Regions from separate parts of the Sphingobacterium tenebrionis genome, predicted to be linked through region 1. Evidence: riboswitches for the same ligand, from Rfam matches in the RefSeq annotation. Region 1 holds a riboswitch; the other holds the start of a gene.
The links. A riboswitch is a leader RNA that binds a small molecule or an ion and turns the genes downstream of it on or off. The one in region 1 is predicted to bind S-adenosylmethionine.

Region 1 (5,068 bases):
GAATCAAAATTAGGACCTTTGAATAAAGGTTCCGATTGGTACTGCTCCCTGCTCAAATAGCCCAAAAAGGAGAATACATTATCAGGCGCATTATTGTTCAAGCTGATGTTGGTATGCGAACGTACCATCAATAATCCGTAGGAGCCGAAGCCCAAGTAGATAAAACCCAAGGAAAGCAAAGCCAAATTCAGGATGGGCTTAGATTTTTTAATCGAATAATATATTCCAAATACCAATCCGCCCGTTAATAGGGCGACAAAGAAGTAAATTCCGCTGCCAAATGGCATACCCAAGCCATTCACAAAAAACAGATCAAACTGGGCTGCAATCTTTACAGAATATTGGATCACACCCCAAAGGATCAAAGCCAGCACCAATACTCCCCAACCTAATGTTTTTAGGATTCCCGACCATTTGACCTGTGGGGTCTTCCTGAAATAAATCAGCAGCGCAATGGCAGGTATAGTCAATAAATTCAGCAAGTGTACCCCTATACTTAATCCCATCACATAGGCCAGAACCAACAACCATTTATTGGCATCCGGTTCATCTGCCCTTCTTTCCCATTTCAAGGCCAACCAGAATACGACGGCCGTACAAAGGGATGACATGGCATACACCTCGGATTCCACGGCAGAGTACCAAAAACTATCCGTAAAGCTATAGGCTAAAGCTCCAATCAATCCTGCAGAAAAGATCTTTAGCTGATGGTCTTGGCTTACTTCTTCATAGCCACGAACCAATACTTTACGTGCAATGGCAGTGATCGTCCAGAATAGGAAAACAATTGTCAATCCACTACAGACCGCAGAACCTACATTCATCCAGAAAGCAATTTTTTCCGTATCCCCAAAAGCCAAATTGGAAAACAGGTTTTGAAGCATTAAGAATAAGGGAGCGCCTGGTTGATGTACAATTTCTAATTTATAGGCCGAGGCGATAAACTCGCCTGTATCCCACCAGCTGGAAGAATGTTCCGTTGTGAGAATGTATACCGTCGTTGCAATGATTCCACAGAGCCATCCTAGCAGGTTGTTGATCTTCGAGTAATTCATAATTATGGGCGTTAGTTAATTCAATCTAATGTAATAAGAATATAAAAATGAAATCACCTATTAACATAATTTAACAGCTAACCTGAAGAAATAAACAGCGAATCAATAAGTTTAGGAATAGAATAGATGCTACATGTTATCAGGAATAGATGATACATCGAACAAAGGCATAAATGTTAAAATATGTTAAATTACAAATGTAAATTATCCGTAGAAACGCATAAATCCTGGGACAATAAACTTGGTTACCGGGTTGCTATAAAAAACCATAAGGAGAACAATAAGCTGAAATACAACTATTTAAAGTTAACAATATTAACAAAAACTAATGAAAATAAGTTAAGAAACAGCATTAAACCTTTAAACACCTTAACCAGTCATAAAATTAAATAACATTTGTGGAAATAATAAACAATATTCTTAACTTTAAATTCTAATAAATCACATAGAGTGACCATTAATAAACGTAAAATGAAAAAATTATTATCAATCGCATTTGCAGCTGCTTTGACAGTGGGTGTGGCATCTGCACAAGAAACTAAACCAGCAGAGCGTGATTACTTTATTGCTAAAAATGTAACGGAATCTATTGTCAAGTCATTGACTGAAAAATTAGCTTTGACAAAACCTCAGCAGGATTCCATTGCTAAGCATGTGTTAATTTCAGCAAAACAAGAAACTGATATTCTTGAGGCACAAGGCGTTGCGATTAAAACAAAAAGAGAACAACAAGAGGCAAATCTTAAAGCTAGAACAGCTAAAGTGAAAACCTTCTTAACAAAAGAGCAGCTTGATAAATGGGCTAAAATTAGTAAAGAAGAGGAAGAAGAAGAAAATTAAGATTTAAGTCTTTAAAAATAAATGCCGATTGCATCCAATCGGCATTTATTTTTAAACCAGTTTTTCTACTATCTTTTTTGTCGGACCAGGATTACTCATGGTATAGAAATGCAGTACCGGAGCACCAAATTCGATCAGCTCCTTACATTGCTGCACCAGCCACTCTTCACCAACCTGCCTCACTTCGGCATTGGTTTTACAAGCATCCACCGCATCACTTAAATCCTCAGGGATATCCAAATGGAAGATCCTCGGCAGGGTGATCAATTGATTCTTCGTCGTCAAAGGTTTCAAACCGGGAATGATCGGCACATGGATATCATGCTCCCTACATTTCGTTACGAATTCTTTATATTTTTCGACATTAAAGAACATTTGGGTCACAATAAACTCAGCACCCATTTCCACTTTCTTTTTCAGCCACTTAAAATCTGTATTGAAGTTTGGTGCTTCAAAATGCTTTTCCGGATAACCGGCCACTCCTATACAGAAATCAGTTTTTTCGGAACTCCCAATATCTTCATGCAGGTATTGCCCGCGATTCATATCAGCTACCTGCTCCAACAGGTCGATGGCATAGGCATGTCCTTCTGGTGTAGGAATAAAATCAGAGTCGCCCTTACGCGCATCTCCACGTAACACCAATACATTATCGATCCCTAAAAAGTTAAGATCGATCAAGGCATTTTCTGTCTCTTCCTTCGTGAAACCACCACAGATCAGATGCGGAACCGCATCCACTTTATATTTACTCATGATTGCAGCACAGATGGCCACCGTGCCGGGACGTTTTCTATACGACACCCGTTCCAATAAACCGTTGGAATGTTGCTTATAGAGATAATCTTCCCGGTGGTAAGTAACATCAATAAACGGAGGTTTGAATTCCATCAATTCGTCCATGGTCTTGAAAATACTCTGTATCCCCTGTCCTTTTGCTGGCGGAAGCAATTCAAAGGAATACAAGGTCTTGCCATTCGCATTTTTAATGTGATCTACAATCTTCATATACTAAAATTAATGCTTAGAGAAAACACAGCGAGTACTGGTTCATCAGCTTATCTTTCCTGGTTAAAGGTAGAATGTAGCACCTTGACAAGTGTCAGGTTGCTAAGGCTTCAGCGGGTCTAGTCCCTCTGCCTTTCTCTATAAGCACCGCTAATATCGGTTTAAAATCTGAAAAGTAAAAATTATTTTAATGTTCCTGTACCTGTTAGGGTTTCCAGAACAATTATAGTTTTCTGTACAGATCGATCAGTCCTTCTGGAAGTTTCACTACGATCACTTCTTCTTCCGGATCCATACCAACGATCAGATCATCGTTCAATGGAAACAGCACCTCTTGTCCATCCATATCCACCGTGGCAATAAACTGCTGCGGCATTTCCTGCACATCCAAGATCTCTCCCAGCTCCCCATCCTTCTCATCGATCACCACATAGCCGATCAAATCGGAATATCGGAAATCATCCGGATCTCTTTCCGGCATTTTATCGTTAGGGAGATAGATCTTCTTACGCACCAGCGGTTGGGCCTTATCGATATGGTCCACATCCTCAAACCAAGCGTAGGCTGTACTGTTATTGTGCAACTTGACCTGATCCACGAAATAAGGAACCAACTTCTTATCAATTTCTACAAAGATGACATCCAGATCCAGGTCGGCATAATCCTCAAACTCAAAAAACAATTGGACCTCCCCTTTCAGACCGCGGGTCTTACTGATATATCCGATGTAAAAACATTGATCGATGTTCATTTTTTTTTCAATTAAGCCACAAAAATACAAAAAAAGCCGATCTAAAGTAGATCGGCTTTCATTTGAATAATGCTTTAAGGAACTATCCTTCAGTTTCTTCAGTGTTTTCAGTAGCTTCTTCCGCAACCTCTTCTGTTGTTTCTTCAGCAACAGGAGTGTTTTTAGCAGCGATAGCAGCAGCTCTGTCATCTTTTTTCTTCGCTTCAGCAGCTAAAGCAGCTTTTTTAGCTTCTTCTTTAGTTTTTGCTAAACCTGATTTTTTTCCTTCGATTTGAGCACCTTTACCTTCTAACCAGTTGTTGAAAAGTTCTTCTGCTTTAGTTTCGTCGAACGCACCTTTTTTCACACCACCTTGTAAGTGCTTTTTGTACAAAACACCTTTGTAAGAAAGGATAGCGCGAGCGGTGTCAGTAGGTTGTGCACCTTTATTCATCCAATCCAATGCTTTTTCGAAATCTAATACGATAGTTGCTGGGTTAGTGTTCGGGTTATAAGAACCGATACGCTCGATGAATTTACCATCACGTGGAGCACGTGCATCTGCTACTACTACGTGGTAAAAAGGTTTTCCTTTTTTACCATGTCTTTGCAATCTGATTTTAGTTGCCATGTTTTTTTTATTTTATGTATTCAACATATCCCCCGTGCTTCATGCAAGAAGGGACGCAAAGATAAAAACTTATTTCCAATAATAAAAGCAAACCGTTATATTCATCACATTAATCCACAACACCCTATGCAAGAAAAAGCACCCCTAAAAATAGTTAAAGCATCGGCAGGCTCCGGAAAGACATTCAGCCTGACCGTCCATTACCTATCTTTATTGTTGGCCAAGGAAAGCAATTACCGCGAAATACTTGCTGTAACCTTTACCAACAAAGCAACCGCGGAAATGAAGGAAAGGATCCTCTCCGTGTTGCAGGGCTTAGCAACCGGAAATCCCGCTAGGAAAATCGAGGATTACCGACAGATATTATTGGAAGAACATCCCCAATGGGATGCACATGCCCTTCAGGAAAAAGCACAACGTATATACCGAAGGATCTTGCACGATTACTCCCACTTCTCTGTGAGTACCATCGATGGGTTCTCCCAAAAAGTCATCCGAAGCTTTACCTATGAATTGAATCTGGATGCCGGATATGCCATCGAAATGAACACCAATAAGGTAAAACGGGATCTGACCATCATGCTGAATCAGCTCTTGGATGAAAAACCCGAACTATTGGAATGGATCATTGCTTATGCGGAGCAAAAAATAGGAAACAATGAAAATTGGAACTATCGGAATCAATTGATGAGTCTGGCCGGTCTTATATTCAGTGAAAATTTCCAGGAATTTGATGGATACATACTTTCTGCGGATTCCAACCGTATTTTCAACCTCTTGAACAAAGAGGTCTCCGAAAAGACC
Region 2 (5,068 bases), on a different contig from region 1:
GTTTGTGGCCAAGCTCAGCATCGGTGAAATCCATTATAGACAGAAGGACTATGCGGAAAGCAAAATTGCTTTTGAAGCCGCTCAGCCTTTTATAAAAGAGTTTCCAGAAGGGGTAGACCGCATATTAGCAGCGAGCGAATATTCCTTTTTCTATTACTTGAACGGGAAATTCGAACTTTACATCAAGGAGTTGGAAGCGAATAATGCGAAACTGGATAATCTGTTGAAGTCATCTAAACTGGAAGCAACGGACCGGAACTATATTCTTCTTTCCAAAGCCACTTTAGATGTTTTTTTGGCAAGGGGCTATTTAATGAATGAATCTTTCGACAAAGCAGAATCTGCTTTGGCTAATGCAAGAAGGATCATTGATGAACATTTTCCGGATGAAAGCTTACTGACGGATGTTCAGCAGGAATTGGTGCAAGGAGAACTTTATTTTTTCAAAAAGGATTTTAAAACGGCCATTCCATATTTTCAGAAAATAGTGAACCTGGAAGAGACCAGTTTTAAGGAATTCCAATATATGGCTAAGGTTTTCCTGGCCATCAGTTACTATCAGTTAAAAGATTATGATCAATCCCTGAAATTTGCCGAGGATGCGGTTGGACAGAAAATCCAGGTTGCAGACTATATCGACTATGAGATGGAGGCGCTACGCTATGCCTATCTTTCCAGCAAGGAATTGGGGGATATGGATAAAGCCCAGCAATATTCGGCTATATTTTTGGAGCAGGATGAAGCCTTGAATGATACCAAACGATCCAATTTCGTGAATTCTATCATCAATAACCTAGAGGTAGGGAAATTGAAGGATGACCTGCAGGAAAAAACGAAGGTGAATTCAAATTTACGGTATGTATTGATCGGGCTTGCGGTGTTGATTATCCTCTTGACTGTGTATGTTATTTATCAAAGACGCATGCATAAAGAGAATAAAAGAAGGATCGAGGAGTACATGGACAAACTGGAACGGGAGAAAACTGAACCGAGGAAAGAAATACGCGTGGAAGAAAAACCTGCAGTGGAAATTGATGCTTCAGAACCTGTAGAACCAATAGAGCCAGACGAGCGAAGTATTAGGCTTTTGGAAAAACTTCGATTGTTTGAGGAAGGAGAATTGTTTACCGATCCTAAAATGAGCCTTTCTTATTTGGCGAGCCACTTGGAAACGAATACCATTACCCTTTCCAAACTGATCAATACCTATAAAGAGATGAATTTCAATGATTATATCAATGGCTTAAGGATTAAATATATTATTGAAAAGATCAAAAACGAACCTAAATTCGAACAATATAAAATCAGCTATTTGGCGGAAGTAAGTGGGTTTTCTTCCCATAGTATTTTTAGCAAGGCATTTAAAAAGAGTACAGGATTTACACCTTCCCAATTTTTGGATTATTTGAAAGAGGATCGATAAGTGTTTGTGTATTAGGACTGTGGGTGGGTTGGTTTGCGCAATTATATAATTCAACAAAGCCTTTCTTAGTATAAACAATTGATGTGGTTTACCTTTAGGAAGCGAATCATAAAATCATTAATATGTTTATATCAGTAAGACAATTAGAGGAAGCTGCATTTGCTGCAGATCATTTAGTAAATCCGGTTAACGGTAATAATCCGATGGTTTTGGTGTATTATAGAAATTATACAGCCACCGCTTTCTTTACCGGATATACCAAGAAAGCAGGAGCAGTTTATTTGGATAGCACTACGAATAAGAGGATTTCAAAAAGTAAATGGACGAACGAAATGAAAGTCTTTGCTTTGGAAAAAGAAAAATTGGTGCCCGCTGCTCCTCATACCATGAAGCCTACAATTTTTGGCTATATCATGATGCTGGCTGTGGTCGGATTCTTTGGCTATATGGCTTATGATTCATTAAAACCAGCTAAACCGATTCCTGCGGAATATACCGCACTTTTGAAAGAACCAAAGGCAGGGGATATGTATTATGGTCGATATGAGCAGATGGAACCGGGTGAACGAGTGGCTAGAAAGGCGGGTTTCGGATGGTTTAAGGTGCTGAATAATCAGAATGGTAATATTGTGGTGGCATTGAATAAACATATGAGCAGTAATCATAAACCTTCCAAGGATATGGATCAGGTGGATTTTGAGGAAACTGGTAAATTGGTTAAGATTCAATCTCAGGAAAGCTATGAATTAAAATTAAGGTCTGAGGATAAGACGTTGGAGTTTTATTTTACGGAGAAGAAGTAGGGGGATTTTAGATGATAGATGATAGATGATAGATTTTTGACCTTTCTCGTCATTGCGAGGAACGAAGCAATCTTCCTTCATGTCATGCTGAGCGAAGTCGAAGCATCTACGTTTGGTACCCAGTACAGATCTTTCGACTTCGCTCAGCATGACATACTCGTACAGATCCTTCGACGATGCTCAGGATGACAAAGTCCATAGATTGCTTCGTTCCTCCCAATGACGGGAAGATTGCTTCGTCGTGCCTCCTCGCAATGACGCATTTATACCCATACCATAATCAAAAAAAAAATTTTTTTGAAATCCCAATAATATCTACTAACTTTGTAGAGTATTCAGAATTGCAAAAGCAATACCAACCGAGTGTAGACACCGCGGTGGTGAAATAATACGGGTTTCCTACCAAAATAAACGAAAAGGAACAACACCCCAAAATTTCTGGATGCAAGGATGGTTTAATTTTTAAACAAGAATTGTATGTCAAACACAAAAGAATTTCAACAACACTTAGTGGAGCAGTTCCACCATTACAGTACCCAAGAATTGGTGGTATTGAACAATGATTTAGTACAATCTAACTGGGGGAGCAGTAAAACTGCCTTTCGCAGTGCACTATTAACGACTCTCTCTAAACGAGGCATAGATCTATCTGCAATTATCCATAGTTTGGATGGATTTACGCAAATCCAGCGGGTGGCCGTCCGCCTCGAGGCTAATAAATTAGTTCCCCTGGATGCATAACATGTTCTATAGGCAGTAGGTCAACGACTTACTGCCGTTTTTTTAATAACTATTCACTTATTTTATAGATAGCTCACTTATTTTATAGATAGCGCATAAAGGGCAAAAGTACCCAGCCAATGTGTTCCCATATAATCATCCTGTTTGGATATATTTGGGATGGAGAAAGCAACGTGCGCATGTGCTATTTGGTTCAGGTGTTTTAGTGCTGGAAGTTTTAAGGCAATACCTTTCAAACAGGCAGCACGACTGTAATTTAAGCCATCCAGATGCACCAGTTTTCCATCGGTTCGATCTTTTACAATGGCAGGTTCAAGCTTGAAGCTGCTATCATAAAGTTCGGGCATAAAAGTCTTCAACCAAGCATCATAGGCCGAACTCTCCATGATCTTGCTCATCAGAAAGGCTTCTTCTAAGCAAGGGGATAGGAAATCATATCCGGAAGGTTCATAAGCCAGGTTACAGTTTTTATCCTGATGGTAAAGACGCTCTGCATTCTCAGATATGCTTTTTATAAAATTCTGATTGTTAACTGTTTTAGCATAATCTAAGGAAAGGGATAGTCCAAATGCAGAATTATCATGTTGTCCTGCTCGGATAGGATAGACCAGTTTTGGAAGGTATTCCATGTAACGCTGTACCAAAAGATCCACTAATGGCTGTAGGGCTTGTTCCCATTTTTTGGCGTCGGCATCCTCCCAGGTATGTAACTCCTCCTGCAGTTTGAACAACCATGCCCATCCATAGGTCCTTTCAAAATTCAGGTTGTTCTTATCTTCAAAAAAGGCTTTTTCAACCTGTACATTTTCCGGTGTAATATGGGCATTCAATACCTTCCTAATGGCACCATCGGTATCCAATTCCGGGAATTCTTTCATCAACTTGACGATCGACCAATAGCCATGAACCGAAGAGTGCCAATCAAAACAGCCATAGAAAACCGGCCGTAAGGATTTTGGGGTTTTAAGATCGGCATCCGATCCGATAACCTGGCCTAATTTATTCGGATATTCGATCTGTAAACAATGGGTAGGTAAGGAAAAAATAGATTTGGCAATATCTGCATTCAATTTGATCTCTTCAACGTTCGCCGGCTCTTCTTTTTGTTGGTTGTTTTGACAGGCTGTAAACAAAAATGTACAGCATGTAAAAAATAAAAGACGGGTTTTATTCATGATATGTATTTGGCTTTATATTTGATTTATAAATGTAATATTTATTAACAAAAAATAAACTAAAACATGAACATTACAGATTTAATTTCCGGCGGGATTGGTTCTCAAGCCGTTGAAGGTATTTCCCAAAAATTAGGGATTGATAAAAATCAAACACAATGGGTTGTTTCTGCAGCCATTCCTTTGATGATGTCTGCATTGAACTATAATGCGCAGAAAAGCCCTGAACAGGCACAAGGTATACAAAATGCAATCGATACAAAACATAGCGGAGGAATCTTTGATAACTTGGCCGGATTGTTCAATGATGGTCCTACAGAAGATGAAGACAAGATCGTAAACCATATGTTCGGAAGAAATACCGAAAATGTGAAAGAATCATTATCCGAAAAATCAGGTATCAGCATTGGTAAGATAGGTGGTATCTTGGCTTTATTGGCACCATTGGTAATGGGATACCTTGGTAAGAAAAAACAACAGGATGCTGGTGCTGGTTCTTCCGGTGGTGGTATCGGCGACTTGCTTGGTAGCATCTTAGGTGGCGGTGGCAGCAATACCAACGCTTCTGGAGGTGGTTTAGGTGATTTGATCGGTAGTGTTCTAGGTGGAGGTGCTGCTTCCAATACCCAGTCTACTCAGCCAAATATTTCCGGTGGATTAGGCGATCTGGTAGGGGAGTTCTTCAACCAAAAAAATGATAAGGGAACCAAGGGAAGTATTCTAGATAGCTTAGCAGGCATGTTTGCCAAATAAGACGATCTAATAAATTCAATTAATACAAAGAATTAGGCCGTATCCACTCTATGGATATGGCCTAATTTGTTTTTATTATTTTTGGACATGGAAAACAGAATAAGCTTTAAGAATGACTATAGCGAAGGTGCTCATCCCGCCATTTTATCGCTCCTGATGGATACTAATTTTAA

Region 2: it holds a riboswitch for S-adenosylmethionine, as region 1 does, so the genes downstream of both, VJ786_RS14855 (5-oxoprolinase) here and metF (methylenetetrahydrofolate reductase [NAD(P)H]) in region 1, are expected to answer to the same signal.

The regions. Positions count from the first base shown of each region.
Region 1 covers NZ_JAYLLN010000005.1:62,933-68,000, forward strand. Annotated here, with positions in the region: gene VJ786_RS03770 (glycosyltransferase family 117 protein) at 1-1,055, opposite strand, end outside; gene VJ786_RS03775 (hypothetical protein) at 1,527-1,895, shown strand; gene metF (methylenetetrahydrofolate reductase [NAD(P)H]) at 1,947-2,903, opposite strand; SAM riboswitch class I at 2,951-3,050, opposite strand; gene rimM (ribosome maturation factor RimM) at 3,127-3,654, opposite strand; gene VJ786_RS03790 (30S ribosomal protein S16) at 3,737-4,264, opposite strand; gene VJ786_RS03795 (UvrD-helicase domain-containing protein) at 4,391-5,068, shown strand, end outside.
Region 2 covers NZ_JAYLLN010000046.1:24,115-29,182, forward strand. Annotated here, with positions in the region: gene VJ786_RS14845 (helix-turn-helix domain-containing protein) at 1-1,423, shown strand, start outside; gene VJ786_RS14850 (hypothetical protein) at 1,546-2,226, shown strand; SAM-I-IV-variant riboswitch at 2,553-2,646, shown strand; gene VJ786_RS14855 (5-oxoprolinase) at 2,704-2,967, shown strand; gene VJ786_RS14860 (DUF2891 domain-containing protein) at 3,045-4,142, opposite strand; gene VJ786_RS14865 (DUF937 domain-containing protein) at 4,209-4,895, shown strand; gene VJ786_RS14870 (threonine aldolase family protein) at 4,983-5,068, shown strand, end outside.